4 regions of the Vibrio parahaemolyticus genome follow, and region 3 is predicted to be linked to each of the others. Evidence: predicted binding sites of a transcription regulator. Region 3 holds the regulator's gene; each other region holds the start of a gene.

Region 1 (2,208 bases), on a different contig from region 3:
AATGGCATTGTGTAGTCGGCCGGGACGAGTAAGTTTAGATGGAATCCACATTAGTAATTATGTCCTTATTTATGATACCCAAGTGACTTCAACGCACTGTTTTTAACAAGAGACCCTCTCGAAGTCTTCCTCTCGTCCAGCGACACCGTTAAACAACCATCAATGTTTCGGCGATTAAGCGTGATTTTCACTTTGCACTGCCCTGTTTTGGGTTTGGCAATATCCACACAAAATGCCATCTCCCGAGGTCACTTAGGTATAAAAGCTAGCAAAACTAGAAATGACTCACACCGCATAATTCTAGCTTGTATAAAAATTGCTCAATCTAGTAAGCCGAGAGGGATGGTACGACATCAGAAATGCTCGTTACTTTGATCCACTTCCTAATTCTCAAGAGTTGATGGATTTGGCATCAACTACGCCCTTGTTTTGTGATTTTTATCACTTAAATGTCTTTGGTGTTGGTGCTATTAAGATTGTGTTGCACATCTCTTGCGAAAAATTTCTCGATGTTAACGAAGCTAATGTGATCGGTAAGACACTTTTTGCATGATAGGTGAAAAGGGCAATAAAAAGCGTCATGAACAATCTTTAACCTTTCTCATATTTGGTTGTGATCAAAATCACTAAGAATAGGAGCCAAGGATGTCGTGTTGAGATTTGGATCACTAACTTCCTTATGGTCCCCCCTCTACGCCCTCACCCCTCCTCCTGCAAAGGAGGAGAATTAGGAGGATGTTTATTCACAGAGGTAAATGCACGATGTATGGCAGATGAATTACTAAAAGACGTGAGAATTTCGTAATGAAACCTACTCAACAGAAACAATTTGACAAGAAGTCCTTCCAAGACAGCGTTAAGAAACACCTTTCCGTAACTTACGCTCACACGGTTGAAAACGCAGACAGCCGCGCATGGTACCTAGCAATGGGTCGCGCACTGGCTGAGTTCACTACTTTTGATTTGCTTGCTACTGAAACCGATCCTCGCATCCAACAAGCGAAGAGCGTTAACTACCTTTCACTAGAATTCCTTATCGGTCGTTTAACGGGCAACAACTTAATCAGCATGGGTCTGTACGAACAAGTAACAGAAGCAATGGCTGAATTAGGTCATAACCTAACTGACCTTCTAGAAGAAGAGCGCGATCCATCACTTGGTAACGGTGGTCTTGGTCGTCTGGCTGCATGTTTCATGGATTCATGTGCTGCTCAAGAGTTCCCAACAGTGGGCTACGGCCTTCACTACGAATACGGCCTGTTTAAGCAGTCGTTCAAAGACGGTCGCCAACAAGAAGCACCAGACGCATGGCGTGGTGTGGAAGGCTACCCTTGGGAAGTCGCTCGTCCTGAGCTGGCGCAAGAAATCGGTTTTTACGGTCATGTTGAAGTTGTTAATGTAGACGGTAAAGAAGTTCGCAAATGGGTTCCTGGCATGTCTGTAAAAGCAATGCCTTGGGATCTGCCTATCGTAGGTTACGAATCAGACACAGTTTATCCGCTACGTCTTTGGGAATGTCAGGCGATTGCACCATTCTCACTAGCAAGCTTTAACAACGGTGATTACTTCGAAGCGCAACACGCACTGATCGACGCAGGTAACATCACCAAAGTGCTTTACCCGAACGACAACCACGAGAAAGGTAAAACACTGCGTCTGATGCAGCAGTACTTCCACTCAGCAGCGTCTGTACGCGACATCCTACGTCGCCACGAAGCAGCAGGCTACTCGCTAGCGGATCTACCTAAGCAAGAGACTATCCAGCTTAACGATACGCACCCAACGATTGCGATTCCTGAACTAATGCGCATCCTGATGGACGAAAAAGGTCTAACTTGGGAAGCGGCTTGGGAAATCAGCTCTAAGACATTCGCGTACACCAACCACACGCTACTTCCTGAAGCACTAGAGACATGGCCAGAGTCGCTAATCCAGCACCTACTACCACGTCACATGGAGATCATTTACGAGATCAACCATCGCTTCCTACAAGACGTACGTGCAATGTGGCCGGGTGATGTCGCGAAACAACAGAAGCTTTCTATCATCGAAGAAGGTTTCCACCGTATGGTTCGTATGGCAAACCTATGTGTAATCGGCTCTTACGCAGTAAACGGTGTAGCAGCACTTCACTCTGAATTGGTTAAGAAAGACCTATTCCCAGAGTTCCACGAAATGTACCCGACACGTCTACACAACGTAACGAAC
Region 2 (2,208 bases), 290 kb from region 3:
GCACTGCCACTTTGATTTTGATGTGTTTCAAGATGACTTTGCGCATCAACTTGAGCTTGCTCAAACGCAAGGCGTCGCAAGAATTCTGATTCCTTCCGTCGGCCCGCAAAATTGGGCTCGTATTCAAACGTTGGCAGAGCAACACGCCAATTTGTATTACGCGCTCGGTTTTCATCCGTATTTTCTAGAAGATAACGTTGAGCAACACCTTTCAGAACTAGAACGCTATCTCAACCAAAAATCGCCACAGTGTGTGGCAATCGGAGAGTGCGGACTAGACTTTGCAGTTAACGTAGATCCTGAGCTACAAGAAAGGGCGCTTGAAACTCAATTTGAGCTGGCAAGGCGTTTCAATCTTCCTGTCATTTTGCACAGCCGGAAAGCACACAATCGACTCATTCAAATGGTCAAAGCGGCGAAGTTACCTCGTGGTGGCGTTTTGCACGCGTTTGCTGGTAGTTATCAGCAGGGAATGGAGTGGGTCAGATTAGGTTTTTTCATCGGTGTTGGTGGAACCATTACCTATCCGAGAGCCCATAAAACTCGCGACGCGATTCAAAGATTACCACTCGAAAATCTAGTTATAGAAACAGATGCTCCAGATATGCCTATACTTGGTTATCAAGGGGAGCCGAATCACCCTGCCAAACTCATTCATGTATTCAATGAGCTCGCAGAGTTGCATAGTGTGCGAAAGCAATCGATTGCCACTCAGCTGTGGGAAAATAGCAATTTTGCTTTCTCTATCTGTGAATAAAATCTAAAGATGTAGTCTGAAATAGAAAACGTTTCCCTGCTTATTGTGAGATAACTCACAAAGGTGGGTGAATCAATGATGAATCTTATAAGAAAGTGTGAGGGTGGCATTACTTTAATTGATTCTGCGTGAGTATAATTGCCCCCGCTTTATAGCTCCATTTTGTAACACGCCAATAAATAACTTATAAGGAAGTCATAAACTATGAGCCTGTTTATGAGCCTAGTCGGTATGGTAGTGCTTCTTGCTATTGCATTTGCATTTTCTAATAACCGTAAAGCTATCAATCTAAGAACTGTGGGTGGCGCATTCGCTATCCAATTCGCATTAGGTGCATTCGTACTTTATGTACCTTGGGGCCGTGATCTACTAAACGGTTTCTCTACTGGTGTTTCTAACGTTATCAACTACGGTAACAATGGTTCATCGTTCCTATTCGGTGGTCTTGTTTCTGACAAGATGTTCGAAGTATTCGGCGGCGGCGGTTTCATCTTCGCTTTCCGTGTTCTTCCTACACTGATCTTCTTCTCAGCACTGATTTCAGTTCTTTACTACGTTGGCGTAATGCAGTGGGTTATCAAGATTCTTGGTGGTGCACTTCAAAAAGCGCTTGGTACTTCTCGTGCGGAATCAATGTCAGCAGCAGCTAACATCTTCGTAGGTCAAACTGAAGCACCTCTAGTAGTTCGTCCATTCGTTCCAAAAATGACTCAATCTGAGCTATTCGCGGTAATGTGTGGTGGTCTAGCTTCTGTAGCTGGTGGTGTACTAGCAGGTTACGCATCTATGGGTGTTCCTCTAGAGTACCTAGTAGCAGCATCATTCATGGCAGCACCAGGTGGTCTACTGTTCGCTAAGATTCTTCACCCAGAGACTGATCAGCCTCACGAAGATATCGAAGAAGCAATGGACGGTGGCGACGACAAACCAGCTAACGTAATCGACGCAGCAGCGGGCGGTGCGGCTTCTGGTCTACAACTTGCGCTAAACGTAGGTGCAATGCTAATCGCATTCGTTGGTCTGATTGCTCTAGTTAACGGTATGCTAGGTGGCATCGGTGGTTGGTTCGGCATGCCTGAGCTAACTCTAGAACTAATCCTAGGTTACGCATTCTCTCCACTAGCATTCCTAATCGGTGTTCCATGGAACGAAGCGGTTGTTGCTGGTTCATTCATCGGTCAGAAACTAGTTATCAACGAATTCGTTGCTTACTTGAACTTCACACCTTACCTAGGTGACAGCGCTCAAGTAGTAGCAGCAACTGGTGAAGTAATGTCTGAGAAGACAACAGCTATCATCTCATTCGCACTATGTGGCTTCGCGAACCTTTCTTCTATCGCGATCCTACTTGGTGGTCTAGGTAGCCTTGCACCAAACCGTCGTTCAGATATCGCTCGCATGGGTATCAAAGCAGTTCTTGCAGGTACGTTGTCTAACCTTATGGCAGCGAC
Region 3 (2,208 bases):
TCGAGACATTGGCGAAACCGTTTTTAGCTGCTGGCTATAAAGCGTGTGGGGACTACGTATTTGAGAGCAAAAAACTGGTCGCAAAACATTATGAGCACCCAGATCCGAATCAGCCTAAAGTCTTCATCAGTGAGCTGAAAGTCGAAGAGTGTTCGCCAGAGCTGCAAGATATTGTGGCGAAACTGGTTGCGCAAGTGGATGCTGAAAAACTGTCGGGCAGTGCATTTCTGCATGGCGGTCGCTTATGGGATCTAAGCTTTGCTGATTACCAAACGTTGGCTAAAGAGAGCGAGTATGCGTCTTGGCTGGCCGCGCACGGTTATGGTGCTAATCACTTTACGGTGAGTGTGAATCAGCTGAATCAACACGATGAAGTCAAACAGGTTAACGACCATCTTCGTCAGGCAGGGTTTGTGATCAATGAGTCGGGCGGTGAGGTGAAAGGCTCACCAGACGTGTTGCTTGAGCAATCGTCGACGATGGCAGACAAAGTGCCAGTGACCTTCGAAGAAGGTTCGGAAATTATCCCAGGTGGCTTTTACGAGTTTGCTAAACGTTACCCAATGGAGAATGGCGAGTTGTATCCAGGCTTTGTTGCAGCATCAGCAGACAAAATTTTTGAAAGTACTAATGGCTAAACGCCATGGAATACCTCGGGCTAACGTTGTTGTTTGTTAGCCTCTTGCGACCTAGGGTTTGACTGAGTTGCAAGGTAAATAACAAGGTAAATAAAAAGCCACCAATGTCGCCATTGGTGGCTTTTATAATTTTGTTCGTGTCACTCTAAATTGAGATTAACGAGTACCGTAAACAACGATAGTTTTACCGTGCGCAGAGATTAGGTTCTGCTCTTCTAGCATCTTCAAGATACGACCTACTGTCTCACGAGAACAGCCAACGATTTGACCGATTTCTTGACGAGTGATCTTGATTTGCATGCCGTCTGGGTGAGTCATCGCATCTGGTTGTTTAGCAAGGTTCAGAAGCGTCTGAGCGATACGACCAGTTACGTCTAGGAACGCTAGGTCACCCACTTTTTGGCTAGTTACTTGAAGACGACGAGCCATCTGCGCAGAAAGACGCATTAGGATGTCTGGGTTTACTTGGATAAGCTGACGGAATTTCTTGAAAGAAATTTCAGCAACTTCACAAGGAGATTTAGCGCGAACCCAAGCTGTACGCTCTTGGTCTTCTTCGAATAGACCAAGTTCACCAATAAAGTCACCTTGGTTTAGGTAAGAAAGAATCATTTCCTTACCTTCTTCGTCCTTGATAAGAACCGCAACAGAGCCTTTAACGATGTAGTACAACGTTTCAGCTTTTTCACCTGCGTGAATTAGCGTGCTCTTTGATGGGTACTTATGAATATGACAGTGTGAAAGAAACCACTCTAATGTTGGGTCGGTTTGAGGTTTACCTAGAACCATAATATCTCACTTCCTCTGCAGGGTACGCTTGCGCTATCCATATTTTAGCTAAGCCTGAATTAGGCTTACTAGAATAAGAGCACTTTTTATATGCTGCAAGCTCTCTTGTGTTTCGGTAAGAAATAGTATCCTTTTTCGAAAACGATTTCTTGATTTTAATCGTGCCATGATTGAGATTTTGTAAGCAAAACTGTGCACATGATCACGGTATGAAAAGTAAACATCTAGCCCGCTACGTTTTTAGCCAATTTTTCCTGTTTCAATCAGCTGTTGTAGGATAGGCCTAACTATGAGCTCCATTGCAAAGCTCATTTTGCCGCCTGGCACAACAATGGTGTTGTGGCGCGACATAAATGAGCCATCAATCATGGCCAGCAGATATGGGAAGTCGACATTCTTAATGCCACGCAGACGAATCACCACAAAGCTTTCATCTAAACTCGGAATGCCTTTGGCGTTAAGCGGGTTGGAGGTATCGACGGTTGGGACGCGTTGAAAGTTGATGTGAGTACGAGAAAACTGCGGAGTGATGTAATTGAGGTAATCGTCCATTGAGCGCACGATTGAGTCCATCACCGCTTCACGCGAATGGCCGCGATCGCGAGTGTCGCGCACGAATTTTTGGATCCACTCTAAGTTTACAATTGGCACCATGCCAATTAAGAAGTCCACATGCTGAGCAACATTAACATCGCCATCAACCACACCACCATGCAGCCCTTCATAAAACAGCACGTCGCTGTTTTCAGGTAAGTCTTGCCATGGTGTAAATGTGCCTGGC
Region 4 (2,208 bases), on a different contig from region 3:
CTGGCTGCAAATTATTACTTAATAACTTCTTAGATGTTGATTGCTGTTTCAAGAGCAACTTTCATCATGTCGTTGAACGACTTTTGGCGCTCTTCTGAGCTTAGTTTTTCGCCACGGATGATGTGGTCAGAAACCGTTAGGATAGTTAGAGCTTTCGCGCCTAGGTCTGCAGCTACGCCGTAGATACCTGCCGCTTCCATGTCTACACCTAGGATACCTAGTTTTTCCATCTTCTCGAAGATGTCTGCTTCTGGTGTGTAGAACAGGTCTGCAGAGAATACGTTACCTACTTTCACTGGCACTTCTTGAGCGCGAGCTTGCTTAACCGCTTCTTCTAGAAGGCTGAAGTCAGCAATTGCAGCGAAATCGTGGTTGTTGAAACGGATACGGTTAACTTTTGAGTCTGTAGAAGCACCCATACCGATAACAACGTCCATTAGGTTAACGTCGTCACGTACCGCGCCACAGCTACCTACACGGATAACGTTTTTCACGCCGTATTCAGCGATTAGCTCGTGTACGTAGATACAGCATGAAGGGATACCCATACCGTGACCCATTACAGACACTTTTTTACCTTTGTAAGTGCCAGTAAAGCCGAACATGTTGCGAACGTCACAAACTTGCTTCACATCTTCAAGGAAAGTTTCTGCAATGTATTTAGCACGCAAAGGGTCGCCTGGCATTAGAACTGTTTCAGCGAAATCACCTGGTTGTGCGTTGATGTGTGGGGTTGCCATAAGTGCTCTCCAAAGTTTTGTTCTGATAAAACGCATCTATTATAGGATGCTATTACCAATTCTGTTGAACTTGTTCGTTTTCGTTGAGGCAATAATATCGGGACGTACAGTGATCCCTTGAGAGGTTAGTCACAAAAAACACCCTTTTCGAAACTAACCACGCTATTGATAACTAAATCTGTTGAAAGCAAAAAGGCAATCGATTTGCTTTTGAGCGATTTGTTGATTGCGTACACAAAACAGCCAAAGAAAAAGATAAATATTTTTTAAATCGAGCTGATCGAAATCGCGGAGGAGTAAGTAAAACGATTAAATTGTACAACTAATTTTCTTGTACAATTTAGGGTGGCTTGCTATAAGTTATACAACTAAACTTTTTGTATAGGGATGACGTTGCTATGGAATCTTCAATCAAAGTAGGTATCAGTTCTTGCGTGCTAGGTGAACGCGTGCGTTTCGACTCTGGTCATAAAGTCAGTAACTTTGTAACTAAAGAGCTTAGCAATTATTTTGACTTTGTTTCTGTATGCCCAGAAGTGGGGGTAGGCATGCCAGTGCCACGCCCGACGATTCGTTTAATCAGTAATGAAGAACGCATCGCGTTGGTTGAAACGAAAAATCCCGACAATGATCACACAGATAACATGCTGACTTACTCCGCAAATAAAGTGGATGAGCTTCAAAATGAGCAATTGTGTGGTTATATCGTTTGTGCCAAATCGCCAACATGCGGTATGGAACGCGTAAAAGTGTACAGCAAAAACAACGCTGCAAAAGAAGGGGTTGGTCTTTACACGAAAACGTTGATGGAAAAAATGCCGTGGTTACCTGTCGAAGAAGATGGACGCTTAAATGATCCCGTTCTTAAAGAGAACTTCATTACTCGCATTTACTGTCTCAACGATTTTTATGAATCGATGGCAGGTGAGCCGACACGCGGTAAGATCATCGATTTCCATTCTCGTTATAAGCTAACGCTTATGGCGCACCATCCAGAGTCGTATCGATCTTTGGGGCGCTTAGTCGCAGATGTTGCCAACTATGAGATTGACGAGTTTTACCGAGAATATCGATTAGGTCTGATGACGGCGCTATCGAACCGTGCCAGTCGCAAAAACAACACGAATGTGTTGATGCATCTTCAAGGGTATTTCAAACGCTCTCTAAACAAAGATGAAAAAGAAGAACTCGCGACCGTGATTCAAGACTATCGCACTGGCACGCTGCCATTGCTCGCGCCACTAACATTAATTAAACACTATCTAAATGCTTATCCAGATGAATATCTGCAAAAACAGAAGTTTTTAGAGCCACACCCGCAGGAGATGAGATTACGATATGGTTTGTAGTTCAGAAGAAAAACTATACGCAATTCGAGATGTTGCAGAGATTACGGGCGTTAAGCCTGTGACGCTGAGAGCTTGGCAAAGGCGCTATAACCTAATCCAACCGCAAAGAACGGAAAAAG

The links. The regulator CRP, encoded in region 3, controls carbon source genes, mostly activating them, when cyclic AMP is high. The targets are predictions, from matches to a motif close to TGTGANNNNNNTCACA.
Positions count from the first base shown of each region.
Region 1: the regulator CRP is predicted to act here: its motif matches at 613-628, upstream of DYB02_RS19575 (glycogen/starch/alpha-glucan phosphorylase).
Region 2: the regulator CRP is predicted to act here: its motif matches at 802-817, upstream of DYB02_RS14060 (NupC/NupG family nucleoside CNT transporter).
Region 4: the regulator CRP is predicted to act here: its motif matches at 859-874, upstream of deoD (purine-nucleoside phosphorylase).

Region 1 is NZ_UHIL01000002.1:592,329-594,536, reverse strand. It holds gene malT (HTH-type transcriptional regulator MalT) at 1-51, opposite strand, end outside; gene DYB02_RS19575 (glycogen/starch/alpha-glucan phosphorylase) at 805-2,208, shown strand, end outside.
Region 2 is NZ_UHIL01000001.1:2,747,586-2,749,793, reverse strand. It holds gene DYB02_RS14065 (TatD family hydrolase) at 1-757, shown strand, start outside; gene DYB02_RS14060 (NupC/NupG family nucleoside CNT transporter) at 962-2,208, shown strand, end outside.
Region 3 is NZ_UHIL01000001.1:3,038,435-3,040,642, reverse strand. It holds gene DYB02_RS15580 (DUF1338 domain-containing protein) at 1-638, shown strand, start outside; gene crp (cAMP-activated global transcriptional regulator CRP) at 795-1,427, opposite strand; gene DYB02_RS15570 (phosphoribulokinase) at 1,668-2,208, opposite strand, start outside.
Region 4 is NZ_UHIL01000002.1:446,233-448,440, reverse strand. It holds gene deoD (purine-nucleoside phosphorylase) at 30-740, opposite strand; gene DYB02_RS18865 (YbgA family protein) at 1,139-2,089, shown strand; gene DYB02_RS18860 (MerR family transcriptional regulator) at 2,079-2,208, shown strand, end outside.